2 regions of the Streptomyces sp. KL2 genome follow, and region 1 is predicted to be linked to the other one. Evidence: predicted binding sites of a transcription regulator. Region 1 holds the regulator's gene; the other holds the start of a gene.

What was found. The regulator HrcA, encoded in region 1, represses chaperone genes, less so after heat shock. The targets are predictions, from matches to a motif close to TTNGCACTCNGNNNNNCNGAGTGCNAA.
Region 2: a site for HrcA is predicted at 6,857-6,883, ahead of QPK52_RS16085 (FmdB family zinc ribbon protein). Genes of this name have one in related genera too.

Annotation. Positions count from the first base shown of each region.
Region 1 is NZ_CP127170.1:4,105,239-4,121,089, reverse strand. Features, by position in the region: gene QPK52_RS18520 (glucarate dehydratase family protein) at 1-477, opposite strand, end outside; gene QPK52_RS18515 (ribonuclease Z) at 725-1,630, opposite strand; gene QPK52_RS18510 (histidine triad nucleotide-binding protein) at 1,636-2,010, opposite strand; gene QPK52_RS18505 (16S rRNA (uracil(1498)-N(3))-methyltransferase) at 2,088-2,837, opposite strand; gene dnaJ (molecular chaperone DnaJ) at 2,972-4,099, opposite strand; gene hrcA (heat-inducible transcriptional repressor HrcA) at 4,100-5,116, opposite strand; gene QPK52_RS18490 (MBL fold metallo-hydrolase) at 5,309-6,022, shown strand; gene QPK52_RS18485 (DUF3097 domain-containing protein) at 6,111-6,980, shown strand; gene hemW (radical SAM family heme chaperone HemW) at 7,044-8,276, shown strand; gene QPK52_RS18475 (AMP-dependent synthetase/ligase) at 8,425-10,314, opposite strand; gene lepA (translation elongation factor 4) at 10,711-12,588, opposite strand; gene rpsT (30S ribosomal protein S20) at 12,811-13,077, shown strand; gene QPK52_RS18460 (hypothetical protein) at 13,297-14,022, opposite strand; gene holA (DNA polymerase III subunit delta) at 14,123-15,115, opposite strand; gene QPK52_RS18450 (hypothetical protein) at 15,244-15,489, shown strand; gene QPK52_RS18445 (DinB family protein) at 15,520-15,851, opposite strand, start outside.
Region 2 is NZ_CP127170.1:3,532,684-3,548,534, reverse strand. Features, by position in the region: gene QPK52_RS16105 (5-formyltetrahydrofolate cyclo-ligase) at 1-471, shown strand, start outside; gene QPK52_RS16100 (penicillin acylase family protein) at 565-3,375, opposite strand; gene QPK52_RS16095 (potassium/proton antiporter) at 3,596-5,077, shown strand; gene QPK52_RS16090 (MFS transporter) at 5,377-6,747, shown strand; gene QPK52_RS16085 (FmdB family zinc ribbon protein) at 6,893-7,201, shown strand; gene QPK52_RS16080 (S-methyl-5'-thioadenosine phosphorylase) at 7,305-8,135, shown strand; gene QPK52_RS16075 (RcpC/CpaB family pilus assembly protein) at 8,454-9,008, shown strand; gene mscL (large conductance mechanosensitive channel protein MscL) at 9,117-9,710, shown strand; gene QPK52_RS16065 (hypothetical protein) at 9,733-9,930, opposite strand; gene QPK52_RS16060 (P1 family peptidase) at 9,984-11,036, shown strand; gene QPK52_RS16055 (RNA polymerase sigma factor RpoD/SigA) at 11,238-12,254, opposite strand; gene QPK52_RS16050 (GNAT family N-acetyltransferase) at 12,437-12,958, shown strand; gene QPK52_RS16045 (glycoside hydrolase family 3 protein) at 13,375-15,216, shown strand; tRNA gene QPK52_RS16040 (tRNA-Arg) at 15,274-15,346, shown strand.

The DNA.
Region 1 (15,851 bases):
TGCGGCCCAGCGGTAGAACAGGTAGGCGCTGTACTCGACCCGGTCGCGCACCTTCCCGCCGAGCAGGGCGTGCACGGGCATCCCCAGCGTCCTGCCCAGGGCGTCCAGACAGGCCACCTCGAAGCCGGAGACGACGGACAGCCGCAGCTTGTCGGCTGTCCGGACGCCGCGCAGCCCGCCCACGTCCACCGAGCCGTCGGTCCGGTGGCCGTCCAGGGGGAGGGCTCCGGCGAGGGCGAGCAGTCCGTTCAGGTCGCTGACCGGGTGCCCGGGCAGCCGCCGGGCGAAGGAGCGTGCCAGTTCCAGGTACTCGGTGTCGCCGTAGGTCTCCCCGACCCCGGTGACACCGCCCGCCGTGACCACCTCGACGATCAGGCGCGGGGTGTACGGCTGGTGGACGCCCTGCGTGTTGAGCAGGGGCGGGTCGGCGACGAGGATCGGGGTGAGGCGCACCTCGGCGACGGTCAGGTCCTTCATCGGCGACTCCTGTCGGGCCGGGGCCGACGGCGGCGGGCGCCGGGGCCTTCCCGCCGTCGGTCCGTTCTCCTATGTGAACCTTGTCTACGTGCGGAAACGGAGACTAGGTACGGCGCAGGAAGGCGTCAAGGGTGCCCGTACGTTTCCGGAAAAGGGCGCGCGGCGGCGCGGGCCGGAGCAGGCCGGTACGGGCGCGGGCGCGGAGGGGCAGCGCGCGGAGAAGGGCGGGCGACCGGGGCGCGGGCCGTCAGCGCCGCCGGGGCAGCGGCACCCGCATCAGGTCCTCGGCCACGGTCAGCTCCCCGGCGAACCCCGCCGCCCGGGCCTGGGCGGCGAACCGGGCCGGATCGTCGTAGCGCTGCGAGAAGTGCGTGAGCACCAGGTGCCGCACCCCCGCCCGAACCGCGGCGGAGGCCGCCTGGCCCGCGGTGAGATGACCGTACTCCTGTGCCAGGGCCTCCTCCTCGTCGAGGAAGGTGGCCTCGATGACCAGCATGTCGCAGCCCTCGGCGAGCGCGTGCACGCCGTCGCACAGCCGGGTGTCCATCACGAAGGCGAAGCGCTGCCCGGGGCGGGTCTCGCTCACCTCGTCGAGGGTCACCCCGCGCAGCTCGCCCTCGCGCTGGATGCGGCCGACGTCGGGACCCGAGATGCCGTGGGCGGCGAGCCGCTCGGGCAGCATCCGGCGCCCGTCGGGTTCGACCAGGCGGTAGCCGTAGGACTCCACCGGATGGGACAGGCGCCGTGCCTGGAGGGTGTACGCGCCGGTGACGGCCAGCGTGCCGTCGGCGACGACCGGCTCCTCGCGCAGCTCGACCGTCTCCCGGTAGGCGGTGGCGTACCGCAGGCGGTCGAAGAAGCGCTGCCCGCTGGCCGGGTAGTGCGCCGTGACCGGGTGCGGCACCCGGTCGAGGTTGATGCGCTGGATGACCCCGGCCAGCCCCAGGCTGTGGTCGCCGTGGAAGTGGGTGACGCACAGCCGGGTGAGGTCGTGGGCCGCCACGCCCGCGCGGAGCATCTGGCGCTGGGTGCCCTCACCGGGGTCGAACAGCAGCGCCTCGCCGTCCCAGCGCAGCACATAGCCGTTGTGGTTTCGCCGGCGGGTGGGCACCTGGCTGGCGGTGCCCAGCACGACCAGTTCGCGTACGGACAACGGATTTATCCGGGAGGCCAGTTCAGGCCGCGCCCGCCGAGGACGTGGGCGTGCGCGTGCCAGACGGTCTGCCCGGCGCCCGCGCCGGTGTTGAACACGATCCGGTAGCCGACGGTGGCGCCCCCGGGCGGGGCGATGTTCTCCTGTGCCGCGACCTCGCCCGCCGCGCGCAGCACGTCGGCGGCCAGCCCGGGGGCGGCGGCGGCCAGCGCGGCGGCGTCGGGGTGGTGCTCCTTGGGGATCACCAGCACATGGGTGGGCGCCTGCGGGTTGATGTCCCGGAAGGCGAGCGTGGTGTCGGTCTCGTGGACGACCGTCGCCGGGACGTCCCCCGCGACGATCTTGCAGAACAGGCAGTCCGCCTGCGGTTCTTCCGCCACGGTGGCGCCTCCCGCTGTGGATGGATTCGATCGGTCGGTACGCGACGCAGATCGTACCCCGGCCCGGGCGCCGGTGATCAGGACCAGCGGCCGGTGCGTCCCAGCAGCAGCGCCGCCGCCGCCGTACCCGCCGTGGAGGTGCGCAGCACACTCGGGCCCAGCCGGTACGGGTGCGCGCCCGCCCGCGCGAACACCTCCAGCTCCTCCGGCGCGACCCCGCCCTCCGGACCGACGACGAGCACCAGCTCGCCCTCGGCGGGCAGTTCGGCGGCGGCCAGCGGCTCCGAGCCCTCCTCGTGGAGGACCGCGGCGAAGGCGGCGGACGACAGCAGCGGGAGCAGCTGCCGGGTGGTGGCCGGCTCGGCGACCTCCGGGAAGCGAAGCCTGCGCGACTGCTTGCCGGCCTCGCGCGCGGTGGAGCGCCACTTGCGCAGCGCCTTCTGCCCTCGCTCGCCCCGCCACTGCGTGACGCAGCGCGACGCGGACCACGGCACGATCGCGTCCACGCCCGTCTCCGTCATCGTCTCCACGGCCAGCTCGCCCCGGTCGCCCTTGGGCAGGGCCTGGACGACGGTGATCCGCGGGCGCGGCTCCGGCTCGGTGCGCACCTCGGCGACGGCGACCTCCAGCCGGTCCTTCCCCTCGACGGCCGCGACGGTGCCGAAGGCCCCGGTGCCCGCGCCGTCGGTGAGGACGATCTCCTCGCCCGCGCGCAGCCGCCGTACCGCGACGGCGTGCCGGCCCTCGGGCCCCTCCAGCGCCAGTACGGCGCCGGGAGCGGCGCCGGCCAGGGCGGCGGTCTCGGCCAGGAAGACGGGGGCGGTCACGAGGGCCGCCCGGCGGGGTGCCCCGGCCGGGCGGCCGGGGTGATCAGCTCGGTGGGCATGGCGGCATCCTGCCATGCCCACCGGAAACCGGCCGCCTTGCCCCAGCGCCGTCCCAGTGCCGTCTCAGTGCCGCCTCAGCGCCCGTTGAAAGCGTCCTTCAGCCGCGAGAACAGCCCCTGCTGCCCCGGCTGGAACTGGCCTGTCGGCCGTTCCTCGCCCCGCAGCTTGGCCAGACGGCGCAGCAGCTCCTCCTGCTCCGGGTCCAGCTTGTTCGGCGTCTGGACCTCCACGTGGACGATCAGGTCGCCGCGGCCGCCGCCGCGCAGGTGCGTCACGCCGCGCTGGTGGAGCGGGATCGACTGGCCGGACTGGGTGCCGGGCCGGATGTCGACCTCCTCCATGCCGTCCAGCGTCTCCAGCGGGACCTTGGTGCCCAGCGCCGCGGCCGTCATGGGGATGGTGACCGTGCAGTGCAGGTCGTCGCCGCGCCGCTGGAAGACCGGGTGCGGCACCTCGTGGATCTCGACGTACAGATCGCCCGCCGGGCCGCCGCCCGGGCCGACCTCGCCCTCGCCGGCGAGCTGGATGCGGGTGCCGTTGTCGACACCGGCCGGGATCTTCACCGTCAGGTTGCGCCGCGAGCGCACCCGGCCGTCGCCGGCGCACTCCGGGCAGGGGGTGGGCACGACCGTGCCGAAGCCCTGGCACTGCGGGCAGGGGCGCGAGGTCATGACCTGCCCCAGGAAGGACCGGGTGACCTGCGAGACCTCTCCGCGGCCGCGGCACATGTCGCACGTCTGCGCGGACGTGCCCGGGGCCGCGCCCTCGCCGCTGCACGTGGTGCAGACGACCGCCGTGTCCACCTGGATGTCCTTGGTGGTGCCGAAGGCCGCCTCGTCCAGCTCGATGTCGAGCCGGATCATGGCGTCCTGGCCGCGCCGGGTGCGGGACCTCGGCCCGCGCTGGGAGGCGGCGCCGAAGAAGGCGTCCATGATGTCGGAGAAGTTGCCGAAGCCCCCGCCGAAGCCGCCGCCCCGGCCCGCGCCGCCCATCGGGTCGCCGCCGAGGTCGTACATCTGCTTCTTCTGCGGGTCGGAGAGCACCTCGTAGGCGGTGTTGATCTCCTTGAACCGCTCCTGCGTCTTCGGGTCCGGGTTGACGTCGGGATGCAGTTCGCGCGCGAGCCGGCGGAAGGCCTTCTTGATCTCGTCCTGCGAGGCATCGCGCTGCACGCCCAGGACCGCGTAGTAGTCGGTTGCCACTTACGACTCCGCGAGGATCTGTCCGACGTAACGTGCCACTGCGCGTACCGCTCCCATCGTTCCGGGGTAGTCCATCCGGGTCGGTCCGACCACACCGAGCTTGGCGACCGCCTCGTCTCCCGAACCGTAACCGACCGAGACGACCGACGTTGACGTCAGTCCCTCGTGAGCATTCTCATGACCGATTCGCACCGTCATGCCCGGATCCTTCGCCTCCCCCAGCAGCTTGAGCAGGACGACCTGCTCCTCCAGAGCTTCCAGCACCGGCCGGATGGTCAGCGGGAAGTCGTGCACGAAGCGGGTGAGATTGGCGGTGCCGCCGATCATCAGCCGCTCCTCGGTCTCCTCCACCAGTGTCTCAAGGAGCGTGGCGAGCACCGCCGAGACCGTGCCGCGGTCCTCCTGGTCGAAGGACTCCGGCAGGTCCTGCACCAGCCTGGGCACCTCCGAGAAGCGCTCGCCGACCACCCGGCTGTTGAGCCGGGCGCGCAGATCGGCCAGGGACGACTCCGAGATGGGGGCCGGGCAGTCCACCATGCGCTGCTCGACCCGCCCGGTGTCCGTGATCAGCACGAGCATCAGACGCGCGGGGGCCAGGAGCAGCAACTCGACGTGGCGGACGGTCGAACGGGTCAGCGAGGGGTACTGGACGACGGCGACCTGGCGGGTGAGCTGGGCCAGCAGCCGCACGGTGCGGCTGACGACGTCGTCGAGGTCGACGGCGTCCTCCAGGAAGTTCTGGATCGCCCGGCGCTCCGGCTTGGACAGCGGCTTGACGCCCGCCAGCCTGTCGACGAACAGGCGGTACCCCTTGTCGGTGGGGATGCGGCCCGCGCTGGTGTGCGGCTGGGCGATGTACCCCTCGTCCTCCAGGGCCGCCATGTCGTTGCGCACGGTGGCCGGGGAGACCTGGAGGTTGTGCCGCTCGGTGAGGGCCTTGGACCCCACCGGCTCCTGGGTGCCCACGTAGTCCTGGACGATGGCGCGCAGGACTTCGAGTCTGCGTTCGCTGAGCATCTGGGCGCACCTCCCGTCCGGCCGTCTCTTCCGGTCCTCTTCCCTGGCACTCTCAGCCGGTGAGTGCCAGTCACCCTGTGCCAGTGTACGGCCGGTGACCACGGCCAGGGCAAGGGCGGCCGCCGACCGGGAGGGCGATCCGCACCACATCCCCGGCGGGCACCGCCCGCGTGATGGCGCTAGCGTCGCGGTATGGAGACGGATTGGGAAGAGCTGTCGCCTGGAGTCGTACGCCGCCGCATGCCCGGCTGGGACGAGACCGTCGGGGCCGTCGCGGGCGAGTCGGGAGTGCTGGTGGTCGACACGGGTGCGACGCTGGGTGACGGCGCGCGCCTCCGGCGGTACCTGCACGAGCGCTTCGGGCGGCCGGTGACCCATGTGGCGCTGACCCATCCGCACTTCGACCACGTCCTGGGCGCGTCGGCCTTCGCCGGGGTGGAGGTCTACGGGGCGGTGGGGATCGAGGACCTGCTGGTCCACTCCAAGGACGGGCTGCGCGAGGACGCCGTACGGCACGGTGTGGACCCGCGGGAGGCGGCCGAGGCGGTCGACGTGCTCGTCCACCCGCACCACCGGGTGGTCGGCGAGCTGACCGTCCGGCTGGGCGGCCGGGAGGTGCTCCTGGCCAACGTCGGCCCGGCGCACACCGCCCACGACCTGGCCGTCGTGGTCCCCGGCGCCCTCGGCGGGCCGGACGTAGTCTTCTGCGGCGACCTGGTGGAGGAGTCCGGCGAGCCGCAGGCGGGCCCGGACTCCCACCCCGTCCACTGGCCGGCCGCGCTGGACCGGCTGCTCGCCCTGGGCGGCGAGGACGCGCTGTACGTGCCGGGCCACGGGGCGGTGGTGGACGCCGCCTTCGTCCGCGCCCAGCGCGACGCGCTGGCGGAGCGCTTCGGCGTCGGGTGACGGGTGACGGGTGACGCGGCAGGTTTCACGGCGGGTTCCGCTTTCCGCCCCGGGTTTCGCGGTGGGGATCGCGTAACACAATGACCGCATGCGCAGCAGACAGTACGGCCCCGACCTGACCCCTCCGTGGAAGCGGACCCCGGGGAACCGCAGACCCGCGCCCGAGGTGCCCGCCGAGCCGGACCTGGTGGTGGAGGAGGTCACGACCGGCTTCTGCGGGGCCGTGGTGCGCTGCGAGAAGACGGCGCAGGGGTTCACCGTCACGCTGGAGGACCGCTTCGGCAGGCACCGGGTCTTCCCGATGGAGCCGCGCGGCTTCCTGCTGGAGGGGAAGGCCGTCACCCTGGTCCGGCCGCGGGCGGTGGCCCCGCCCGCTCCGCAGGCGCCCCGGCGCACCGCCTCGGGGTCGGTGGCGGTGCCGGGCGCCCGCGCCCGGGTGGCGCGGGCGGGGCGCATCTACGTCGAGGGGCGCCACGACGCGGAGCTGGTGGAGAAGGTCTGGGGCGACGACCTGCGGATCGAGGGCGTGGTCGTGGAGTACCTGGAGGGCGTGGACGACCTCCCGGCCGTCGTGGAGGCGTTCGGTCCCACCCCCGGGGCCCGGCTGGGAGTGCTGGTGGACCATCTGGTGCCCGGTTCCAAGGAGTCCCGGATCGCCGCCCGGGTCACCGGCGAGAACGTGCTGGTCGTCGGCCACCCGTACATCGACGTCTGGGAGGCGGTGAAGCCGTCCGCGCTGGGCATCGACGCCTGGCCCGAGGTGCCGCGCGGCCAGGACTGGAAGAGGGGGGTGTGCCGGGCGCTGGGCTGGCCGGAGAACACCGGCGCGGCGTGGAAGCGGATCCTGGGGAGCGTGCGCGACTACACGGATCTGGAGCCGGGGCTGCTCGGCCCGGTCGAGCGGCTGATCGACCACGTCACGGTGGGCGGACCGACGGGCGGCCCCGCCGGTCCGTGAACCCGGCCGCACGGGCGGCCGCACGGGGCCCGGTCCTGGAAGGGGTGCGGGACAATGGACCCCATGCCTTCCGCACTCCCCGACGGCGAGCCCGTCCCCGCCGACGGTTCCCTGCCCGCGCACGCCCTGGCGGGCGCGGCGCGGCGCCCCCTCGGCTTCTACCTGCACGTGCCGTACTGCGCGACGCGCTGCGGCTACTGCGACTTCAACACCTACACCGCGAGCGAGCTGCGCGGCTCCGGGGGCGCCCTCGCCTCGCGGGACGACTACGCGCGGACGCTGGCCGAGGAGGTGCGGCTGGCCCGCAAGGTGCTCGGCGACGACCCCCGGCCGGTGGAGACGGTCTTCGTCGGCGGCGGCACCCCCACCCTGCTGCCCGCCGCCGACCTGGGGCGGATGCTGGCCGTGATCCGCGAGGAGTTCGGGCTGGCGCAGGACGCGGAGGTCACCACGGAGGCCAACCCGGAGTCCGTCGATCCGGCCTACCTGGCCGAACTGCGCGAGGCGGGCTTCAACCGGATCTCCTTCGGCATGCAGAGCGCCCGGCGGCACGTGCTGGCCGTGCTGGACCGCACCCACACCCCGGGCCGCCCCGAGGCGTGCGTGGCCGAGGCCCGCGCGGCGGGCTTCGAGCACGTCAACCTGGACCTGATCTACGGCACCCCCGGCGAGAGCGACGACGACTGGCGGGCCTCGCTGGAGGCCGCCCTCGGCGCCGGGCCCGACCACGTCTCGGCGTACGCGCTGATCGTGGAGGACGGCACGCGGCTGGCCGCCCGCATCCGGCGCGGCGAGGTGTCGATGACGGACGACGACGTGCACGCCGACCGGTACCTGATCGCCGAGGAGATGCTGTCGGCGGCCGGCCTCGACTGGTACGAGGTGTCGAACTGGGCGGTGACGGAGGCCGCTCGCTGCCGCCACAACGAGCTGTACTGGACGGGCGCCGACTGGTGGGGCGCCGGTCCGGGGGCGCACAGCCACGTCGGCGGGGTGCGCTGGTGGAACGCCAAGCATCCGGGCGCGTACGCCCAGGCGCTCGCCGAGGGCCGCTCACCGGGCGTGGGCCGCGAGGTGCTGGACGCCGGGGACCGGCGCGTGGAGCGGATCCTGCTGGAGCTGCGGCTGGTGGACGGCGTACCGCTGGACGTCCTGGCCCCGGCCGGGGCGCGCGCCGCCGAGCGGGCGCTGGCGGACGGGCTGCTGCGCCCGGAGGCGTACGAGCGCGGGCGCGCGGCGCTGACCCTGCGCGGCCGGCTGCTGGCCGACGCGGTGGTCCGCGACCTGGTGGACTGAGCGGACCGGACCGTCCCCGCCCGCCTCGTTCCGTCCCCCGCTCCCCGCCCCGCGTCTCCCGTACGGCCGCCCCCGCCGGGCGCCAGGGCCCGGCGGGGGCGGTCCGGGAAAGCGGTCCGGGAGCAGTCCGGGGGCGGCGCCCCCGGCCTCACGCCTCGCGGGCGCCCTCGTACATCTCCTCGATCAGGTGGCCGAACTCCTTCTCCACCGCGGGCCGCTTCAGCTTCAGGCTCGGGGTGAGCTCGCCGTGCTCGATGTCCAGGTCGCGCGGCAGGATCCGGAACTTCTTGATCGTCTGCCAGCGCTGGAGGCCTTCGTTGAGGCGCTGGACGTAGCCGTCGACGAGCTTGTGGACCTCCTCGGAGCCGACGACCTCCGCGTAGCTCTTCCCACCGAGCCCGTGCTCCTCGGCCCAGCCCATGATGGTGGGCTCGTCGAGCGCGATGAGCGCGGTGCAGTAGTTGCGGTCGGCGCCGTGCACCAGGATGTTGGAGACGTATGGGCAGACCGCCTTGAACTGCCCCTCGACCTCGGCCGGGGCGATGTACTTGCCGCCCGAGGTCTTGATCAGGTCCTTCTTGCGGTCGGTGATCCGCAGGTAGCCGTCCTCCGACAGCTCGCCGATGTCGCCGGTGTGGAACCAGCCGTCCTCCTCCAGGACCTCGGCGGTCTTCTCCGGCAGCTTGTGGTAGCCCTGCATGATGCCGGGGCCGCGCAGCAGGATCTCGCCGTCCTCGGCGATGCGCACCTCGGTGCCGGGCAGCGGCTTGCCGACCGTGCCGGTGCGGTACGCCTCGCCGGGGTTGACGAAGCTGGCGGCGCTGGACTCGGTGAGTCCGTAGCCCTCCAGGATGTGGACGCCGGCGCCGGAGAAGAAGTAGCCGATCTCCGGGGCCAGGGCGGCGGATCCGGAGACGCAGGCGCGCAGTCTGCCGCCGAAGGCCTCACGGAGCTTGGCGTAGACGAGCTTGTCGGCGATCGCGTGCTTCGCCCTCAGGCCGGCGGGCGCGGAGGCCGTGCCGGTGCGGCGGAAGTTGTCCTGGGTGACCTTGGCGTACTCGCGCGCGACCCCGGAGGCCCACTTGAAGATCTTGTACTTGGCGCCGCCTCCCGCCCGCGCCTTGGCGGCGACCCCGTTGTAGACCTTCTCGAAGATCCGGGGTACGGCGGCCATGTAGGTGGGCTGCACGACCGGGAGGTTCTCGATGATCTTGTCGACCCGGCCGTCCACGGCGGTGACGTGGCCGGCCTCGATCTGGGCCGCGGTGAGCACCTTGCCGAACACGTGCGCCAGCGGCAGCCACAGGTACTGCACGTCGTCGGCGCGGACCAGATCCGTCGCGGTGATGGCCTTGGCCATGTAGGACCAGGCGTCGTGCGGCAGCCGTACGCCCTTGGGCCGGCCGGTGGTGCCGGAGGTGTAGATCAGGGTGGCGAGCTGGTCGGAGCGCAGGGCGCCGACGGTCTCCTTGACCGCCTCGGGATGCTCCTCCAGATACGCCTCGCCGCGCTTGCGCAGCTCGTCCAGCGACAGCACCCAGCCCTCCGGGTCGCCCTCGGCGGCCACGGCGCCCTCCGCCTCGATGACGACGACATGGGCGAGGTTCGGCAGCTCCGCCCGGCGCTCGCGGGCCTTGGCGAGCTGCCCGGCGTCCTCGGCGATCAGCACCCGGCTCTCGGAGTCGGCGAGGATGTAGGCGGTCTCCTCGGCGTTGGTGCTGGGGTAGACGGTCGTGGTGGCCGCCCCCGCGCACAGCACGCCCAGGTCGCACAGGATCCAGTCGACCCGGGTGTTGGAGGCGATGGCGACCCGTTCCTCGGGCCTCACGCCCAGGTCCATCAGGCCCGCGGCGATCGAGAAGACGCGCCGCGCGGCCTCGCCCCAGGTGTAGGAGCGCCACTCGTCCGGTCCCTCACCGGAGGCGGGGGGCACGGGGTAGCGGTACGCCTCGCCTTCCGGGGTCGCCTCGATGCGCTCCAGGAAGAGGTTCGCCACCGAGGGCGGACGGTTCTCGATCAGGGACTGGTGGTCGCTCACAACATCCTCCGGGGCCCGCGACGGTGCAGGGGGGGTGGCTCAAGGCTCGGCCCACCGCGAGTGCTGGGGTGGGGAAGGGGTGGAACGGTTCCGTGCTGTGCGTACTGGTATGTGCGTATTGAGTGACTCGCGGGTAACAACCGAGCGGGCGATCAGCCTAAGGCGGAAGGCCCCGCCTTGAAAGGGCTTGCACATCGCCTACGTGAAGCCGTGACCTGTGCGATACATACACCACATACCCCGCTGTCCGCCCGTGCGCCCGCGGATGGGCCCCGCACGTGTGAGGGTGCCCGCCGGCCCGTACGGGCCGGCGGGCACCCTCACAGACGCTCCGTCCTGCGGCTCCGGCCGTACACCGGCCCGTACGGCCGGCCCCGGCAGGACCCGGGCGGACCCCTACTTCTTGCCCTTGGCTTCGCCGCCGCCGTCGGAGTCCGAGGAGAGCGCGGCGATGAAGGCCTCCTGCGGGACCTCCACCCGGCCCACCACCTTCATGCGCTTCTTGCCCTCCTTCTGCTTCTCCAGCAGCTTCCGCTTGCGGGAGATGTCACCGCCGTAGCACTTGGCGAGCACGTCCTTGCGGATGGCGCGGACGGTCTCGCGGGCGATGACGCGCGAGCCGATGGCAGCCTGGATGGGCACCTCGAACTGCTGCCGCGGGATGAGCTCGCGCAGCTTGGAGGCCATCCTGACGCCGTAGCTGTACGCCTTGTCCTTGTGGACGATCGCGGAGAAGGCGTCCACCTTGTCGCCGTGCAGCAGGATGTCGACCTTGACCAGGTCGGCGGTCTGCTCGCCGGTCGGCTCGTAGTCGAGCGAGGCGTAGCCGCGGGTCTTGGACTTGAGGGCGTCGAAGAAGTCGAAGACGATCTCCGCCAGCGGAAGGGTGTAGCGCAGTTCGACGCGGTCCTCGGACAGGTAGTCCATGCCCAGCAGGTTGCCGCGCCGCGACTGGCACAGCTCCATCACGGCGCCGACGAAGTCGTTGGGGGTCAGCACCGTCGCGCGGACGACCGGCTCGTGCACCTGGGCGACCTTGCCCGTCGGGTACTCGCTGGGGTTGGTGACGACGTGCTCGGTGCCGTCCTCCATGTCCACGCGGTAGACCACGTTGGGCGCGGTGGCGATCAGGTCGAGCCCGAACTCGCGCTCCAGGCGCTCGCGGATGACCTCCAGGTGCAGCAGGCCGAGGAAGCCCACGCGGAAGCCGAAGCCGAGGGCGGCGGACGTCTCCGGCTCGTAGACCAGCGCGGCGTCGTTGAGCTGGAGCTTGTCCAGGGCGTCGCGCAGCTCGGGGTAGTCCGAGCCGTCCAGCGGGTACAGGCCGGAGAACACCATCGGCTTGGGGTCCTTGTAGCCGCCCAGCGGCTCGGTGGCCCCCTTGGAGAACTGGGTGATGGTGTCGCCGACCTTGGACTGGCGCACGTCCTTCACACCGGTGATCAGATACCCCACCTCACCGACGGACAGACCGTCGGCGGGCAGCATCTCCGGGCTGTTGGTGCCGATCTCCAGCAGTTCGTGGGCGGCGCCGGTGGACATCATCTGGATGCGCTCGCGCTTGGAGAGCTTGCCGTCGACGACCTTCACGTACGTCACGACGCCGCGGTAGGCGTCGTAGACCGAGTCGAAGATCATGGCGCGGGCGGGGGCGTCCGCGACGCCGACCGGGGCCGGGACCTGCCGCACGACCTCGTCCAGCAGCGCCTCGACGCCCTCGCCGGTCTTGGCGGAGACCTTCAGCACCTCCGACGGGTCGCAGCCGATGAGGTGCGCCAGCTCGGCGGCGAACTTCTCCGGCTGGGCGGCCGGGAGGTCGATCTTGTTGAGGACGGGGATGATCGTGAGGTCGTTCTCCATCGCCAGGTAGAGGTTGGCGAGAGTCTGGGCCTCGATGCCCTGGGCGGCGTCGACCAGGAGGATGCACCCCTCGCACGCGGCCAGCGAGCGGGACACCTCGTAGGTGAAGTCGACGTGCCCGGGGGTGTCGATCATGTTGAGGATGTGGGTCGTCCCCTTGTCCTCGCCCTCGGTGGGGGCCCACGGCAGGCGGACCGCCTGGGACTTGATCGTGATGCCGCGCTCGCGCTCGATGTCCATGCGGTCGAGGTACTGGGCGCGCATCTGGCGCTGCTCGACGACACCGGTGAGCTGGAGCATCCGGTCGGCGAGCGTCGACTTGCCGTGGTCGATGTGCGCGATGATGCAGAAGTTGCGGATCAGCGCCGGGTCGGTACGGCTCGGCTCCGGCACGTTCGATGGGGTCGCGGGCACGCAGGGTCCTGTCGGGTCATGGCTCGGGTCGGTACGTCTCCCCCATCGTCCCACGAGTGGCGCTTACGGTCCGGTTTGGGAGCCGATCAGGCCTGCTGGTAACCTGACCGACTGTGTCTCATTGCCCTCGCGCGGGGCCCGGCGCGCGGACGGATGCGACGGGACCGCACGGGGAGACAGGGGCACGGAATCACACCTCATCACACCCGAGAAGGCTCTTTCGTGGCGAACATCAAGTCCCAGATCAAGCGGATCAAGACCAACGAGAAGGCCCGCCAGCGCAACAAGGCGGTCAAGTCCGAGCTGAAGACCGCGATCCGCCGCACCCGCGAGGCGATCGCCGCCGGTGACGCCGAGAAGGCCGCCGAGGCCGCGCGCCTGGCCGGCAAGAAGCTGGACAAGGCCGCCAGCAAGGGCGTGATCCACAAGAACCAGGCCGCCAACAAGAAGTCGGCGCTGGCCCAGAAGGTCTCCGCTCTCAAGGGCTGAATCCCCCGGACCGTCGGCCGACGGTCCGCCCCGGTGCCGAAGCGGACTCCAGCGGACCCTCTCACCGCTCCGTACCGGCCCACCGCGCCGCACGCGGCCTGCGTTCGCCACGCGGGTGCGGCGCACCGAGAAGTCCCGGGCCGAGAGCCTGAAGCGACTGCCCGCCGTGATCCCCCACGGCGGGCAGCGCGCGTTCGGTTCCCAGCCCACGTTCGGTGCTCAGCCCAGGGGGATCTCCAGGTCGACGCCGCTCTCCTCCACGGTGAACCCGCCGGCGTCCTCGACCCGCAGCAGCCGGACCCGGCCGGGGTCCACCGAGTCCCTGACCTCCTTCGCGCCGGAGACGCTCGCGAAGGTGCTCTGCCCCAGGAAGCACCGCAGCCTCCAGGTGGCGCCCGCCGGTATCGTCCGGTCCTTCTCGCCCAGACCGCCCATGTCACCGTCCTCGCCGGGCGGCGCGTCCGTCCGCAGGCACGAGACCTTGTCGGCGCAGTGCTCGGAGCGGCTGTCGCACTGCCGCAGGGTGTTCTCCTGCGGCGCCGCGCTCCTGGGCACGTCGATCCGCCAGTGGGTCAGGATGTCGCCCAGCGGCGCGCTCCGGTCCTTCTGGAGGTTCCTCACCGCCACGTCCACGTGGACGAAGACGTGTCCGGGACGCGCCGACACCGCCTCCCCGCCGGTCTCCTCCCCGATCTCCGGAACCGTCCCCGCACCCATCCCGACGACCTCGAAGCGGTACCCCTCGTCGTCGGTGACCGTCACCGCGGGCCCGGAGGGCTTCTCCTCACCGGGCTCCTGCCCGGGGGACTCCCCGGCCGAGGCGGCGTCTCGGGACGAGGAGTCCGCCGGCGGCCGGGGGCCGTCGTCCCTCTCCCCCGAACCGCAGCCGGCCGATAAGCACATCGCCACCAGCGCCACGCACACCGCCCACCGTCTGGCTCTCATCCGCCCCACCCGTTCCCTGTCCGGACCCGATCGGCCGGCCACGAGGATTCCGGCGGCACACGCCGCGGTCAAGCCGCCGTGGTGAGGACGGGCGCCGGGCTCAGCGGGAGCGGGCCGCGCGGGCGACGGTGATGACGGCCCTCTCCAGGGCGTACTCCGGATCGTCGCCGCCGCCCTTGACCGCCGCGTCGGCCTCGGCCACCGCGCGCAGGGCCGCCGACACCCCGGCCGCCGACCAGCCGCGCATCTGCTGGCGGACCCGGTCGATCTTCCACGGCGGCATGCCCAGCTCACGTGCCAGGTCGCCGGGACGCATCCCGCGCGGGGCCGACATCAGCCTGCCGATGCCCCGCACCCCCTGGGCCAGGGCGCTGGTGACCAGCACCGGGGCCACGCCCGTCGACAGTGACCAGCGCAGTGCCTCCAGCGCCTCGGGCAGCCTGCCCTCCACGGCCCGGTCGGCGATGGTGAAGCTGGATGCCTCGGCGCGCCCGCTGTAGTAGCGGGCGACGACGGCCTCGTCGATGGTGCCCTCGACGTCGGCGGTGAGCTGGGAGCAGGCGCTGGCCAGTTCGCGCAGGTCGCTGCCGAGGATCTCCACCAGGGCCTGGCATGCCTCCGGGGTGGCCGACCGTCCGGCGGCGCGGAACTCGCCGCGCACGAACGCCTGCCGGTCGGCGGGCTTGGTCATCTTCGGGCAGGCGACCTCGCGCGCGCCCGCCTTGCGCGCGGCGTCCAGCAGTCCCTTGCCCTTGGCGCCGCCCGCGTGCACCAGGATCAGGGTGATCTCCTCGGCCGGGGAGCCCAGATACGCCTTGACGTCCTTGACGGTGTCCGCCGCGAGGTCCTGCGCGTCCCGGACGACCACGACCTTGCGCTCGGCGAACAGGGACGGACTGGTCAGCTCCGCCAGCGTGCCGGGCCGCAGGTCGGCGGGGGCGAGTTCGCGCACGTCGGTGTCGGCGTCGGCGGCCCTGGCCGCGTCGATCACCTGGCGCACCGCGCGGTCGAGCAGCAGATCCTCCTGGCCCACCGCGAGCGTGACGGGGGCGAGGGGGTCGTCGGTCGAGGACTTCCTGGTTTTACCGGCCATCGCGCACCAGCATCCCACGAGCCGCGGACAGTCCGGCGGCGGCCGGGGCTGTCCGGGGGCCGGCGGCGGCCGGGGGCCGCTCGGGGCCTGCGCGCGGGCCGCCCCGGCTGCTGTCGCACAATGACGCGGTGGACGACGTACGACACATCCTGGTGCTCCCCGACCGCGACGCCGCGGAGGAGGTGGCAGAGGAGGTCGCCGAACGGCTCGGCCTGGCGGAGGAGCCGCGGCCGGTCCGCGAGGCGCTGGCGGGTGAGGACGACGCGGAGGACGCCCAGTGGCTGGTCGTGCTCGACGACCCGGACGGCGCGTACGACCCGGCCGGACTGGAAGCCCTGGCGACCGAGTACGACGGCTGGCTGGAGCGGGGCTGAGGCGGCGAGCGGGCGCGGGCCGGGCGGCCCTCAGTCGCGGGAGGCGGCGCGCAGCATCCGAAGCTGGCCGATCTCGGCGGCGTTCTTCATCAACTCGGAGTTCACCCAGGCCGCCATGTCGGCGACCGTGTACCCGGACCCGTCCGGCCACGGGAAGGGGGCGGCGGCGTCCAGAGCTGTCTCGGTGAGGCCGTCCAGCACCTCCAGCCAGTCCGTGCGCAGGCCGCGCAGCCACTCGACGGCGGCCCTTCCCTCGCCCGGCCAGACGACATCGTCGCGCCCACGCGGCGTCCGGCCCCGCGCGTGGTCCGCCGCCGTGCCCCACCACCAGCCGATGTGCCAGCTCAACCAGGCGATCGTGG
Region 2 (15,851 bases), 570 kb from region 1:
CCCGAACTGGCCGGGGCGCGCACCGTCGCCGCGTACGTCTCGGTGGGGCGCGAGCCCGACACCCGCGCGCTGGTGGACGAACTGCACTGGCGCGGCGTACGCGTGCTGCTTCCGGTGCTGCTGCCGGACGACGACCTGGACTGGGCCGCGTACGAGGGCGCCGAGTTCCTCTCCCCCGCCCGCCGGGGGCTGCTGGAGCCCACCGGTCCGCGGCTCGGGCCGCAGGCCGTGACCGGGGCCGAGGTCGTGCTGCTGCCGGGCCTGGCGGTGGACCGGCGCGGGATGCGCCTGGGGCGCGGCGGGGGCAGCTACGACCGGGTGCTGGCCCGGATCGAGGCGTCCGGGGCCGCCCCGGCGCTGGTGGTGCTGCTGCACTCGGGCGAGTACCTGCGCCGGGTGCCGGCGGAGCCCCACGACCGTCCGGTGCACGCCGCGGTGACCCCCGAGGGGGTGCACCGCTTCACGGCGTGAGACCGGCGGGCGCGGGGCTCGCGGCGGGGTCCGGGCGGTGGGCTCGGCCGGCCGGGCCGCTGGTGGCGGCGCCGCGGTCACGGCGCCGCGGGGTCACGGAGTGAGGGCCATGGTGTCCTCGGTGGCGTCCTCGACGGCGTCCGGGCTGAACGCCCAGTCCAGTTGCCCGCCCTCGGCCCAGATGTCCGTCTGGTCCACGTAGTTGGAGTGGTAGGCGTGACCGGAGGCGCCGGCGAGGTTGATCCAGCTCGACTCGTCGAGGTCGGCCAGGTTGACCACCATCCGCATCGACGGCACCCAGACCACCTCGTAGCCGCCCGCCGCGTTCCAGCCGGTGGCGTTGACCGCCGCCTCGCCGCCGCCGAGGTCCCAGGGGCCGCGGTTGAGCAGGTGCTGGACGAAGCCGGGACCCTCGGTGCCCAGGGTCTGGTTCTGGAGCATCAGCCGGTGCAGACGGCCCCAGCTCCAGGTCTCGATGTCCTTGCCGAGCTTGGTGGTCAGCTCCCAGCGGGCGTCCTTCATGGCGCGGGCCAGCAGCGCGTCGCGGTCGCCCTCGCCCTCCTCGAAGCGGCTGCCGGGGGTCCACCAGCCGCTGTCGGGCTCGTCCAGCAGCGTGCGCACGACCTCGTACCAGCGGTCGCCGCCGTCGGGCTGCGCGGACTCCGGGGCGCGGGTGCCGCACTCGCGGACGGTGCGCGGGTTGCCGCTCAGGTCCTCGATGGGCCCGGACTCGTCGGCCGGGCGGACCCGCAGGCACTCGCCCTTGACGCGGACCTCCTTGGGGAGCTTGTTGCCGAAGCCGAGCTTGAGGAGGTTGCGCCACACGCCGTTGAAGTAGGCGGCGGGCGCGGAGTCGGCGTCCTGGGTGTAGTCCCAGCCCTCCAGGAGTTCCTGCGCCTGGCGGACGTAGGGGTCCTTGACGTCGATCTTCAGCAGGTAGGGCACCAGGATCTTGGCTATCTCGCTGCTGTTGTCCAGCTGCATGGTGCGCATGTCGTCCGTGGAGACCTTGCCGCCGTCCTTGATCTTGGACTGGATGAGGTCGTCGATCCGCTGGCTGCGCGCGCCGTAGCCCCAGTCCTCGGTGAGCGGGTAGGGGTACTTCCCGGCGTCGATCACGGCCTGGTTGGCGGTGACGATGTAGCCGCGCTCCGGGTTGTACTCCCAGGGCAGGGCCTCCTGCGGTATGTAGCTCTTCCACTCGTAGTCCGAGTCCCAGCCGGGCGCCGGGTAGCGGCCGTCGTGGCCCTCGGCGCGGACCGGGATGCGGCCGGGCGCCTGGTAGCCGATGTTGCCCTCGGTGTCGGCGTAGACCAGGTTCTGGGAGGGGACGGCGAACTTCCGGGCCGCCTTGCGGAACCCCTCGAAGTCGCCGGCGGCGTTCAGCTCGAAGACCGCGTCCATCGTTCTGGAGGGCTCCAGAGCCGTCCAGCGCAGCGCGACGGCGTAGCCCTTGCCGCGGTCGGGGGCGACGTCGCCGACGGGGGCGTGGTCGCCGACGCCGGCCAGCTCGCCGCTGCGGTCGGAGACGAGGGGGCCGTGGTGGGTGGAGCGGACGGTGATCCTGCGGTCCTCGCCGCCCGCGACCTTGATGACCTCCTCGCGGGTGTCGTACGGGATCTTCTTGCCGTCGTAGAGGTACGTCCCGTTCTCGATCTTCTCCAGGTACAGGTCGGTGACGTCGGCGCCGAGGTTGGTGAAGCCCCAGGAGATGTCCTGGTTGTGGCCGATTATCACGCCGGGCATGCCGGAGAAGGTGAAGCCCGCGACGTCGAAGGGGCAGGCCTCGCCGACCGAGTTGCAGTGCAGGCCCATCTGGTACCAGAGGGAGGGGAGCTGCGGGGCCAGGTGCGGGTCGTTGGCGAGCAGCGGCTTGCCGGTGGTCGTGTACTCGCCGGAGACGACCCAGGAGTTGGAGCCGATGCCGTCGCCGCTGGGGCCGAGGAGGGCCGGGATGGAGTCGAGGGAGGCGGCCAGGGCCGCGAGTTGGGTCTGCACGCCCTGACCGGTCTGGTCCGCCGGGGCGTCCTGGGCGGCGCCGTCGGGGGAGGCGGCCCCGCCGGGGACGGCTGTGCCGGGATCCGGGGTGCCCGGGTCCGCGGTGCCGGGATCCGCGGCGCCGTTCTGCGCGGTGCCCCCGTCCTGCGGAGCGGTGCCCTTCGGGTCGTAGGCGCCGTCGAGGGCGCTGACGGCGCCGTCCCGGACGATCGGCTTGTTCCGGTCGTAGGGGTAGTCCGGGTAGAGCGCCTCGATCTGCTTGTTCGTCAGGCGGCTGGAGAGCAGGGCCCGGTCTATCTCGTCCTGCATGTTGCCGCGCAGGTCCCAGGCCATGGCCTTGAGCCAGGCGACGGAGTCCACCGGCGACCACTTGTGCGGCTTGTAGTCGCTGACGAATCCGAGGGCCGCGTACTCCAGGGAGAGTTCCGCGCCGCTGCGGCCGCCCAGGTAGGCGTTGACGCCCTCGGCGTAGGCCAGCAGGTACTTCTTGGTCGTCTCCGACAGCTTGGTGTCGTACTCCTCCTGCGCCACCTTCCGCCAGCCCAGGGTGCGCAGGAAGGCGTCGGTCTCGACCTGGCTCTCGCCGAACATCTCCGACAGCCGGCCGGCCGTCAGGTGCCGCCGTACGTCCATCTCCCAGAAGCGGTCCTGGGCGTGGACGTAGCCCTGGGCGCGGAAGAGGTCCTCGGCGCTGTCGGCGTAGAGCTGGGGTATGCCGTACTCGTCGCGTTTGACGGTGACCGGGGCGGAGAGGCCGTCGAGCTGTACCGAGCCGGTCGTCTGGGGGAAGGACGCGCGGACGGTGCCGACGCTCCAGTAGGCGCCGTAGCCGACGCCCGCCACGAGCAGCAGCACGACTGCGATCACGAGAAGGCGGGCGCGTCGCGGGGTCTTCTTGGCGGGCATCGCTGTCCTTCGAGGGCAGGGTGGGACCAGAGGTGCTGGAGCAACCATAGGACGAGCCGGGTCACCGGTCGGCAGGGAGTCTGCGCATCGGGAGCCGAAGGTTCAAGCGATGGTAAATTGTTAGGCAATGAAATGACTTCCCGGCGGCCGGGTCCCGGCCGCCGTCTCCGCATGCCCACGGAAGGACCGGCTTCTGACTGTCGACCGCCTCAACGAACTCATGCTGGTCTCCGCGCTCGTGCTGCTCGTCGCAGTCGCGGCCGTCCGGCTCTCCTCCCGCACGGGGCTCCCCAGCCTCCTGATCTACCTCGGCATCGGACTCGTCATCGGGCAGGACGGGCTCGGGGTCGAGTTCGACAACGCCGAACTGACCCAGGTGCTGGGCTACGCGGCGCTCGTGGTGATCCTCGCCGAGGGCGGTCTGGGCACCAAGTGGCGCCAGATCCGCCCGGCGATGCCCGCCGCGGCCGTACTGGCGACCGCGGGCGTCGCGATCAGCGTGGGCGTCACCGCCGCGGGGGCCCACTACCTGGTGGGGCTGGACTGGCGGCCGGCGCTGATCATGGGGGCGGTCGTCTCCTCGACGGACGCCGCGGCGGTCTTCTCCGTGCTGCGCAAGATGCCGCTGCCGCCCCGCCTGACGGGGATGCTGGAGGCGGAGTCCGGGTTCAACGACGCGCCGGTGGTGATCCTGGTCGTCGCCTTCGCCTCGGCCGGCCCGATGGAGTCGTGGTACGTCCTGATCGGGCAGATCGCGCTGCAGCTGGCCATCGGGCTCGCGGTGGGACTGGCCGTCGGCAAGCTGGGCGAGTACGGACTGCGGCAGGTCGCGCTGCCCGCATCCGGCCTGTACCCGATCGCGGTGATGGCGCTGTGCGTGCTGGCGTACGCCGGGGGCGCACTGGCGCAGGGCAGCGGGTTCCTGGCGGTCTACGTCAGCGCGGTCGTCCTCGGCAACTCCAGGCTGCCGCACCGCCCGGCCACCCGGGGGTTCGCCGACGGCATGGCGTGGATCGCGCAGATCGGCCTGTTCGTGCTGCTCGGTCTGCTGGCGACCCCCTCGGAGCTGCTGCGCGACTTCTGGGCCGCGCTGGCGGTCGGACTGGCGCTGACGCTGGTGGCGCGGCCGGTGTCCGTGGTGCTGTGCACCCTGCCCTTCCGGCTCCCGTGGCGGGAGCAGACGCTGATGTCGTGGGCGGGGCTGCGCGGCGCGGTGCCGATCATCCTGGCGACGATCCCCATGGTCGACCAGGTGGAGGACAGCCGGCGGATCTTCAACATCGTCTTCGTGCTGGTCGTGGTCTTCACCCTGCTCCAGGGGCCGACCCTGCCCTGGGTCGCCCGCCGGCTCGGGCTGGACAAGACCGACGGCACCCAGGACCTTGACATCGAGTCGGCCCCGCTGGAGCGGCTGCGCGGGCATCTGATCGCGGTCTCCATCCCCGACGGCTCGCGCATGCAGGGCGTGGAGGTGGCCGAGCTGCGGCTGCCGAAAGGCGCGGCGGTCACCCTGGTCGTGCGGGAGGGCAGCAGTTTCGTGCCCTCGCCGTCGACCGTCCTGCGGCACGGCGACGAACTGCTGGTGGTCGCCACCGACGCGGTGCGGGACGCCGCCGAGCGGCGGCTGATGGCCGTGGGCCGGGGCGGCAAGCTGGCGGGCTGGCTGGGGACGGCGGGCAGCTCGGCGCTGCGGGAGGACTGAGGAGGGCGGGAACGGGGGCACGGGCGGGGCGGTGAGGGGCGGCGGAACGAGGGCGGGGAGGCACGGGCGGGGCGCGGCCGGGTCTGCGGGGTGATCGGCTACCCTGAGGCCGTACGTTTGTCCGACTTTCGGAGCTACCGGAGTTTCGACCCCGCCTGATGCAGGGCCGGCACGGCCGCCCGGCCGACCACACGCCGCGGTCCGTGCGAGAGGACGGCCTTCGGCGTGCCCCCGCCGTACCGCGACACCGCGCGCCGTACGGCCCGCGGCGCGCTACCAGGCGGCAGAAAGGTACGGCCGTGGCCACCGCGGTCACTCCCGTCACGAACCGGAAGCCCGGCTACCGGGACCTGCTGCGCACGCCCGGTGCGTGGACGTTCCTGCTGCCCGGCTTCCTGGCCCGCCAGCCCTTCGCGATGCTGACGCTCGGCATCGTGCTGCTGGTCGAGGACACCACCGGATCGTTCGGCACGGCGGGCGCCGTCTCCGCCGTGACCGGCGTGTCGATGGCCCTGTTCGCACCCCGCAGCGGCCGGCTCGCCGACCGCTTCGGCCAGCGCGCGGTCCTGGTGCCCGGGGTGCTGCTGCACGCCGCGGCCGTGGGCGTACTGGCGGCCCTGGCACTGTCCCGGGCGCCGCTGTGGGCACTGCTGCTGGCGGCCGTGCCGGCCGGCGCCTCGGTGCCGCAGGTCGGCCCGATGGTGCGGGCCCGCTGGGCGCACCTGCTCAGGGGCGGGCCGGGCTCACCGGACGGATCGGGCCCGCCGGGCGGGCCGGGCGGGGCCCGGCTGCTGTCGACGGCGGCGGCGTTCGAGTCGGTCACCGACGAGCTCACCTTCGTCATCGGCCCGGTCCTGGCCACCGCCCTGTGCACCGGGGTGCACCCGGCCGCCGGACTGGCCGCCGAGGCGGCCCTGACCATCGTCGGCGGACTGCTCTTCGCGGCCCAGCGCCGTACCGCGCCCCCCGCCCACCGCCGCGCCCGGGGAGCGGACGGCGCGCCGCACGCCTCGGCGCTGTCGGTGCCGGGCGTACGGGTGCTGATCGTCGCCTTCCTGGGCATCGGCGCGGTCTTCGGCGGGATGCAGGTGTCGATGGCCGCCTTCACCGACTCCATCGGACGGCCGGGCCTCAACGGCGTGCTGTACGGGATCTTCGCCGCGGGCAACATGCTCGCCGGTCTCGTCTTCGGCGCCCTGACCTGGCGCTCGGCCCCGCAGCGCCGACTGCTGGCGGCGTACGCGCTGCTGACGCTGACCACCGCGCCCCTGTGGGCGGTGGACGTGGTCCCGCTGCTGGCCGTCCTCGGGCTGCTGACCGGCATGGGCATCGCGCCGAGTCTGATCACCGGCTTCACCCTGGTGGAGCGGCTGGTTCCGGCGGGTGTGCGCACCGAGGCGTTCACCTGGATGGCCGGTGCGGTGGCGCTGGGGCAGGCCGTCGCCGCGTCGGCCGCCGGGCAGTTGACGGACGGCTTCGGGGCGAGCGCCGGATTCACGGTGCCGCTGGCCGCCACGGCGCTGGCGCTGGTGACGGTGGCGGCACTGCGCGGATGGCTGAAGCCGGACGGCGGACAGGAGGGGGACGGGCAGACGGACGACGGGAAGGCCGGCGACGGGCGGCCGGGCGACCGGCGACCGGGCGACGGGAAGGGCCCGCGAACCGGGTGACGGAGGGCGCCGGAGGGAGGACGGGGAAGGGGCCCCGGGGCGTGGCGAGGGTCACCGTCCGCCGCTCCCGGTGGACTAAGCCGCCGGAATACTGCACCATGGTGCGTCGTTAGCACTCCACAGGGAAGAGTGCCAGGAGGAGCAAGTGCCGACCTATCAGTACCAGTGCACCGAGTGCGGCGAGGGCCTGGAAGCGGTTCAGAAGTTCACCGACGACGCACTCACCGAGTGCCCGAGCTGCAAGGGCCGCCTGAAGAAGGTGTTCTCCGCGGTCGGCATCGTCTTCAAGGGCTCCGGCTTCTACCGGAACGACAGCCGCGGCTCCTCGTCCGGCAGCCCGTCTTCGTCGTCTTCGTCTGCGGCGTCGTCGTCTTCGTCGGCCTCCTCTTCCTCCGAGAAGAGCTCGGGCTCGTCCGGCGGCTCGTCGTCCAAGGCCGGCTCCTCGGCGGCCTGACCCGGTCCCGCCCTCCGGCCCGGAGCCGGAACCCGCCTTTCCCGGCCCCGTCGCGGTGCGCACCGCGACGGGGCCGCGGCGTCGGGGGCTAGTGTGTTCGGCCATGAGCGCACAGGCGGAGACAGGCGTCATCGGCGGATCCGGGTTCTACTCGTTCCTGGACGACGTGTTGGAGGTCGCGGTGGACACGCCGTACGGCGAGCCCAGCGACTCCCTCTTCATCGGCGAGATCGCCGGGCGCCGGGTGGCCTTCCTGCCCCGGCACGGCCGCAAGCACCATCTGCCCCCGCACCGCATCAACTACCGGGCCAACCTGTGGGCCCTGCGCTCGGTCGGCGTACGGCGGGTGCTGGGGCCGTGCGCGGTGGGCGGTCTGCGGCCCGAGTACGGGCCCGGCACGCTGTTGGTGCCGGACCAGCTCGTGGACCGCACCAAGTCGCGCGTCCAGACCTACTACGACGGCGAGGCGCTGCCCGACGGCTCGGTGCCGAACGTGGTGCACCTGTCCTTCGCCGACCCCTACTGCGAGACGGGCCGGGCGGCGGCCGTCGCGGCCGCGCGCGGGCGCGGCTGGGAGCCGGTGGACGGCGGCACCATGGTGGTGATCGAGGGGCCGCGCTTCTCGACCCGCGCGGAGTCGCGCTGGCACGCGGCGCAGGGCTGGTCGGTCGTCGGGATGACCGGGCACCCCGAGGCGGTCCTCGCCCGCGAACTGGGCCTGTGCTACTCCTCGATGGCGCTGGTCACCGACCTGGACGCCGGCGCCGGGACCGGCGAGGGCGTCTCGCACGAGGAGGTGCTCCAGGTCTTCGCGCAGAACGTCGGAAGGCTGCGCGAAGTGCTCTTCGACACGGTGGCCGGGCTGCCGGCGGAGCGGGACTGCGCCTGCGCGACGGCGCTGGACGGGCTGGACCTGGGGATCGAGCTTCCCTAGGGGGTTCTCCAGGAGCCGGCCGGTGGCGCCGCGGGAGCGGCGGGCGGTGGGGACGGCACGGAGCGACGCAGGGAACGGGTGCGGCTCGTGCGGTTCCTGTGCCTCGTGTGGGTGAGCGAGTTGTCCACAACCGGTGGGTGGTCCACAGGGCCCGGCGGATTCCCGCGGGACCGGACATCGTCGGGGTGCTCCCAGCACAAGGCGGTGACCCCGATGTCCTCTTCGTCCCTCCAGTCCGCGCCCCCTCCGTCCCCCTCCCCCTCCCCCTCCACGCCCCACCCCCTTCCTCCGCCCTCATGCCCTCCGGCCGCCGGCCCCGTGCCGGAGTTCGAGCCGGTGCGCGCCGGGCGGGGCCCCCTCGGCCCCCTCCGCGCGGCGGGCCGGTGGTTCCGGGCGGTGGCGCTGCTGCTGGCCGTCGTCTCCGCGGGCGCGGCCCTGTGGGGAGCGCCCGGGGACGCGGGCGGGGACGCGGATGGAGACGGGCACCGCGCACTCCCGGCGGCCCGGCCCGCGGCCGGAGAAGCACCGGCGGGTCCGGCCCCGCCCGCGTCCCCGGACGGCGGGGAGGACGGCACGACGGTGGACGCCCCGGTGCGGATCCCCGACGCGGAGGCGGTACGACTGCTGCGCCCCGGGGACAGGGTGGACGTGCTGGCCACACCCGCCGCCGCCCCGGGCGCCGGCCCGGTGGATCGCGCGCGGACCATCGCCCGGAACGTGCCGGTGGCGGCCGTGCCGGAGCCCGCCTCCGGCACGGAGGCGGGCTCCGGCGGCCGGGAGGGGGCGCTGGTGGTGCTCTCGGTGCCCCGGCCGACGGCCGCCCGGCTCGCCGGAGCGGCGGCGCACTCCCGTCTGGCGGTGACACTGTGCTGACCACCGCCCGCCGGGGACCGGACTGGACAGTCCGCGCGGATTTCGTGCAGCGTGTGCTGCGTTCACCCGGCGGAGGCCGGAGCACGTGCGCGGAGGAGAGGCAGTCCGTTGAGCGAGAAGCAGGGCGTCCTGGCCGGGTTCAGGTCATTCCTGATGCGGGGCAACGTGGTCGACCTGGCCGTTGCCGTCGTCATCGGGGCGGCCTTCACCAAGATCGTGAACTCGGTGGTGGAGGGTGTCATCAACCCGGTGGTGGGCTCCATCGGTCCCAAGGACCTCGACCGCTACCAGTCCTGCATCCAGAGCCCGTGCGAGTTCGATGCGGCGACCGGTGCGGCCGTCAGCGGTATCGCGATCAAGTGGGGCTCGGTGCTGAGCGCCGCCCTGACCTTCCTGATCACCGCCGCGGTCGTCTACTTCCTGATGATCGTGCCGATGAACAAGTTCAAGGAGCGGCTGGACGCGCTGAGCGCCGAGGAGGCCGCGGAAGCGGCCGCGACTCCGGCCCAGAAGACCGAGGTGGAGCTGCTCACCGAGATCCGCGACGCGCTGCTGGCCCAGCGCGACGGCAACGGCGGCCCGGACGCCGCCCTTCTGGCGGCACAGCGCAGCGCCTCCGGGGGCGGCGTCGTCCGGCCGGGCACCGAGGGGCCGTCCGGTGCGTCCGGGGATACGTCCGGGGGCCCCTCCGGGAAGGCCTGACCCGGGCGTTCCCCGGATCGCCTCACAGATGGTGCGGTGGCTTCTCGTCCAGGAAGCGGGCCAGATCGGCAGCACCGCCGTCGCCGCCCGCCTCCGGGCGCTCGCCCCAGCCGCGGTCGGTGTCGTCGGCCGAGGGCCGGCTCAGCGGGTCGGAGAAGTCCAGCGCGGAGGCCGGGTCGCGGGGCGCGGCGCCGTGGCCGGGGGTGGCGGGGGTGCTCATCCCTCCAGAGTACGGCGGTCCCGGCCCGTGCCAGTGAGGAGGATCATGGCCTCATGAACGCCTCGAGGGTCAACGACGCACTGACGGATGTCCAGGGCCTGCGGGTCGGCCACGCACAGCGGATCGGCGACGGCTGGCTGACGGGCACGACCGTGGTCCTCGCCCCGGAGGGCGGGGCGACCGCCGCCGTGGACGTGCGGGGCGGCGGGCCCGGCACCCGGGAGACCGACGCCCTGGACCCGCGCAACCTGGTGGAGCGCGTCGACGCCGTGGTGCTGACCGGGGGCAGTGCCTTCGGGCTGGACGCCGCCTGCGGGGTGACGGCCTGGCTGGAGGAGCGCGGCAGGGGCTTCCCCGTGGGCCCGGAGCCGGACCAGGTGGTACCCGTGGTTCCGGCCGCATGTCTCTTCGACCTGGGCCGGGGCGGCTCCTGGCGGGCCCGTCCCGACGCGGCGCTCGGCCGGGAGGCGGCCGGGGCGGCCGCCCGTACGAGCGTCGGCGAGCCGGTCCCCCAGGGCAACGTCGGAGCCGGTGCGGGGGCTGTGGCGGGCGGGCTCAAGGGCGGAGTGGGCACCGCGAGCACGGTCCTGCCCTCGGGCACCACGGTGGGTGCGCTGGCCGTGGTCAACGCGGTGGGCTCGACTCTGGACCCGGCCACCGGAGTGCTCTACGGCGAGCTGTACGGCAAGCGCCCGGTCTTCCCCTCCGAAGCCGAGCACGCCGAGGCGCTGCGGTCCCTGGCCGCCGCCCAGCAGGAGTCGGAGCGCCGTTCGGCCGCCTCCGTACGGCCGCCGCTCAACACCACGCTGGCCGTGGTGGCCACCGACGCGCAGCTCACCCCCGCCCAGGCGCAGAAGCTGGCGGGCACCTCCCACGACGGGCTGGCCCGCGCGGTCCGCCCGGTTCATCTGCTCACCGACGGGGACACCGTCTTCGCCCTGTCCACCGGGGCACGCCGGCTGGAGGCGGAGGAGGTCAACGACGTGCTGGCGGCCGGGGCCGACACTCTGACCCGGGCGGTGGTCAAAGCGGTACGGGCCGCGGAGGGCGTGGACGGCCCGGGCGGGGTGTTCCCGGCGTACCGCGACCTCTACCGCCGCCCCTGAACCGGTACGGCTCCGTTCCCCGGCGTCGCCTCGCCACGCCGCCCCACCGCCACCGCCCCACCACGCCGGGCTCCGGACACAGCGGGCTCCGGACACAGCGGGACCCCGGCGCTGGGGGGGAGTGCGCCGGGGTCCCTGTCCAGGGGTCGTCTTCGGTTGTGCTCCGTCGCGGCGCGGTGCACTCCACCGCGCCGGACGCCGTCACGCCGCAGCGTCGAAGCCCGTGTCATGGGCCATCTTCTTCAGTTCGAGCAGGGCGTGCTTCTCGATCTGGCGGATGCGTTCCCTCGTCAGGCCGTGCTGCTTGCCGACCTCGGTCAGCGTGCGCTCGCGCCCGTCCTCGATGCCGTAGCGCGCCCGGATGATGGAGGCGGTCCGGTCGTCGAGCCGACCGATCATGTCCTCCAGTTCCTCGCGCCGCAGCATCACGAGCACGGAGTCCTCGGGAGAGGTCGCGGAGGTGTCCTCCAGCAGATCGCCGAACTGCGTCTCACCCTCGTCGTCCACGGACATGTTCAGGCTGACCGGGTCGCGCGCCCAGTCCAGCACGTCCGTGATGCGCTCGGCCGTGGAGCCCAGCTCCTCGGCGATCTCGGCGGGCTCGGGGTCGCGGCCGTGCTCGCGGTTGAACTCCCGCTGCACACGCCGGATCCGGCCCAGTTCCTCGACCAGGTGGACGGGGAGGCGGATGGTGCGCGACTGGTCGGCGATCGACCGCGTGATGGCCTGCCGGATCCACCACGTCGCGTACGTGGAGAACTTGAAGCCCTTGCGGTAGTCGAACTTCTCCACCGCCCGCACCAGGCCCGCGTTCCCCTCCTGGATCAGGTCCAGCAGCGGCAGACCGCTGCGGGGGTAGCGCCGCGCGACGGCGACGACCAGGCGCAGGTTGGAGCGGATGAAGACGTCCTTGGCGCGCTCGCCTTCGGCGGCCACGGCCTCCAGTTCCTCGCGGGTCGCGGTCGCGCCCGGCGAGTCCTCCGAGACGGGCTCGACCTCGCCGTCGAGGATCTGCCGGGCGTACACGCCCGCCTCGATGGCGAGCGAGAGCTCGACCTCCTTCGCCGCGTCCAGCAGCGGGGTGCGGGCGATCTCGTCGAGGTACATGCCGACCAGGTCCCGGTCCGCTACATCCCCTGCCGACGAGGTACGTACAGGTCGTGCCTCGTCAGCGCCGTTGGGATCGGCCTGACGACGGGCGACGGCACGGGTTGCCATGCGTACTCCCTTGCGAGTCGTGGTCTACAACTGGTCGGTGGCGGTCCAGCCACCCGGCGTCTCCTGGTTCGGGTGCCCGTTCCGATGGAATCAACGACTTCAATCCGGACAGAATTCCCACGGCGCGCATCGTTTTTCCGGATCTTGCGGTATTCTGCGCCGCCACACAGAGAGGGCCGGCCATGACGGAGCGCGGAGAAGTCCAGGTCAGAGCGGGCGAGGAAGGCGATCTTCCGGATCTGACGGACATCTACAACCACTACGTCCGCGAGACCCCCGTCACATTCGACGTCGAACCCCTCACCGTCGATGCCAGGCGTCCCTGGCTGCTCTCCCACCCCAAGGACGGCCCCCACCGTCTTCTGGTTGCCCTCGGCGCCGAATCGAACCGCGTCCTGGGCTACGCCACCAGCAGTCCGTTCCGCCCCAAGCCCGCCTACTCCACCTCGGTCGAGGTCAGCGTCTACCTGGCCCCCGACGCGTGCGGGCGGGGTGTCGGCACCCTGCTGTACGAGCACCTCTTCGACGCCCTCGGCGGCGAGGACGTCCACCGCGCCTACGCGGGCATAGCCCAGCCCAACGAGCCCTCCGTACGCCTCCACGTCCGCCTCGGCTTCCGCCACATCGGCACGTACGGCGAGGTCGGCCGGAAGTTCGGCCGGTACTGGGACGTGGCCTGGTACGAGAAGCCGCTGGGCCGCTGAGGCGCCGCCGAGGCGTCCGGCGCGCACCCGCGGTCCCGGCCGCGGCGGACGCGTCCCGCGTCACCCTCCGGGACCACCGTGCCGCGCCCCCGCCGCGCGTCGCCGCGCCCGGCCCCGGCCGCCACGGCCACAATCCCAGTGAGCCCGCCCGAACCGCCCCGCCCGAAACCGCCCTCCCGACTCCACCCTCCCGGCTCAGTCCCCGGACCGTCCGTCCCGGGCCCTCCTTCCGCGCCTCCCACGTACCTCCGCCAATGGCCCGACCACTGACAGTCCCGCACCCCTCTGGCCGCGGGCCCGACGCGCTGGAACGATGTGGCCGCCACGGCTCCGGCATCCGCCCCCCACATGCCGTCCCTTCCGCACGCGCACCACCGGCCCCACCCGCTCCGTCCGCCCATGTGAGGAGAGACCCGATGCAGCAGCCCGCGACTCCCAGCCGCAGACAAGCCCTCGCCACCGGCCTGTTCGGTGTCACCGCGGCGCTGACCGCCTCCGCCGCCCTTTCCTCCCCGGCGAACGCGGACACCGGGGCGGCCGCGGGGTCGGCCGCCGGCACCGACCGCGCGCGTGCCCGGGCCCGGGCCCTGGTCCGCCGCATGTCCCTGGAGGACAAGGTCGGGCAGCTCTTCGTCGTCGAGGTCTACGGGCAGGCCGCCGACACGGTCTCCGCGGGCAACCGCACCCTGTACGGCGTGGACACCCCCGCCGAGGTCATCGCCAAGTACCGGCCGGGCGGGGTCATCTACTTCGACGCCCGCCGCGGCCCCGACAACGTCCGCGACCCGCTCCAGACCGCCCGTCTGTCCAACGGCCTCCAGCGGGCCGCGGGCCGTGCGGGCGCCCGCGTGCCGCTGCTGGTCTCCATCGACCAGGAGGGCGGCAGCGTCGTCTACCGCCTCACCGACCCCGCCACCCTCCTGCCCGGGAACATGGCGCTGGCGGCGGGCCGGTCCGCCGCCGACACCCGGCGCTCGGCCGAGATCATCGGCCTGGAGCTGGCGGCGATGGGCGTCAACCAGAACTACGCCCCGGTCGCCGACGTCAACGTCAACCCCGAGAACCCGGTCATCGGCGTCCGCTCCTTCGGCTCCGACCCCGCCCTGTGCGCCTCCCTGGTCGACGCCTCCGTGAGCGGCTACCACCGCGGCCGGGTCGCCTCGGCCGCCAAGCACTTCCCCGGGCACGGCGACACCGACACCGACAGCCACACCGGCCTCCCGCGGATCGACCACACCCGCGAGGAACTGGAGAGCATCGACCTGCCGCCCTTCCGGGCCGCCATCGCGCGCGGGGTCGACACGATCATGACGGCCCACATCGTCGTCCCCGCCCTGGACCCGTCGGGCGTCCCGGCCACCATGTCGCAGCCGATCATCACCGGGCTGCTGCGCGAGGAGCTGGGTTTCGAGGGCCTGATCGTCACCGACGCCCTGGACATGCAGGGCGCCTCGGGCCAGTTCCCGCCGGACGTGGCACCGGTCCAGGCCCTCAGGGCCGGCTGCGACCAGCTCGTCCTGGCGCCGAAGCTGGACACCGCCTACAGCGCCGTCCTGGAGGCCGTGCGCAGCGGGGAGATCCCCGTCTCCCGTCTGGACGCCTCGGTCGAGCGGATCCTGGCGCACAAGCTCCGCCGGGACCTCTTCCGGTACCCGTACGTGGACGAGCAGCGCGCCGTACGCACCGTCGGCGCCGAGCGCCACAGGACCGATGCCCAGGCCATCACCGACCGCACGGTCACCCTGGTCAGGAACGAGGGCTCCCTCCTGCCCCTCTCCTCCGGCGCCCGCTCTGTCCTGGTGACCGGCTGGGGGGTGGGCACCACCCGGTCCCTCGCCGACGCCGTCGCCGAGCGGCCCGGCCAGAGCGCCACCGTGCTGGAGACGGGCGCGATCCCCTCCGCGGACCGCATCACGAAGGCGGCCGAAGCGGCGGCGGGCCACGGCCTGGTGATCGTCTCCGTCAACGCGGCCGCGGCGGGCTCCGAGAAGGGCGCCGCCCAGGCGAGGCTGGTCCAGGCCCTGATGGACACCGGCACGCCGGTCGTCGCCGTCGCCGTCCGCAACCCGTACGACATCCGCCGCTTCCCCGGCGTCCCGGCCTACCTGGCCACCTACTCCTACGGCGCCCCCTCCCTCCGGGCCGCCGTCCGCGCCGTCTACGGCGACCTCTCCCCCGCCGGCAGGCTCCCGGTCGCCGTCCCGGACCTCGGCTCCACCGGCACCCTCTACCCCTTCGGACACGGCCTGACGTACTGACTTCCGCCCAACACGTTCGGCACGCCCCGCACTCATCCGCTAACCTGTCCTGCGTCCGCCTTCGTAGCTCAGGGGATAGAGCACCGCTCTCCTAAAGCGGGTGTCGCAGGTTCGAATCCTGCCGGGGGCACAGAGCGGCACCAGGTCAGAGGCCCTTCCGTCCAGCCGACGGAAGGGCCTCCGAGTTCGCGGCACACATGTGGCACACGTGCCGTGCGCTCAGAGGGCGGGGAGCTGCCATGAGACGCCCGCGGAGGACGAGCCGGCCGCGCACCGCCGCACCCGTCAACGCGCTGCCGCGCACCTTCCCCGCCCCATGGCGAGCGGAACTGCTGTACCCGGCTGTACCCGGCGGCACCGCCGGGTACAGCCGGGTACAGCCGCGCTTGGATTTCACGACCATATCTGTTCCCGCCGCATGAGATTTCCGCGAAACGCGCGGCCAGTTTCCCTGCGGCAACGAGCAGAAAGAAATAGCTCAACCCGCACGGACCGCCGCAACGTGCTACTGTCGATTCCAGTTGCAGTTGTGGTTCCCGAGTTCCAGGCCCTCCCAGTCGGCTTCTGCGTCACTGGAAGTGCTTTTTGGCTCCGGTCTTTTTCCGGGCGGGGTGATCATCGCGGCGACACGGCGT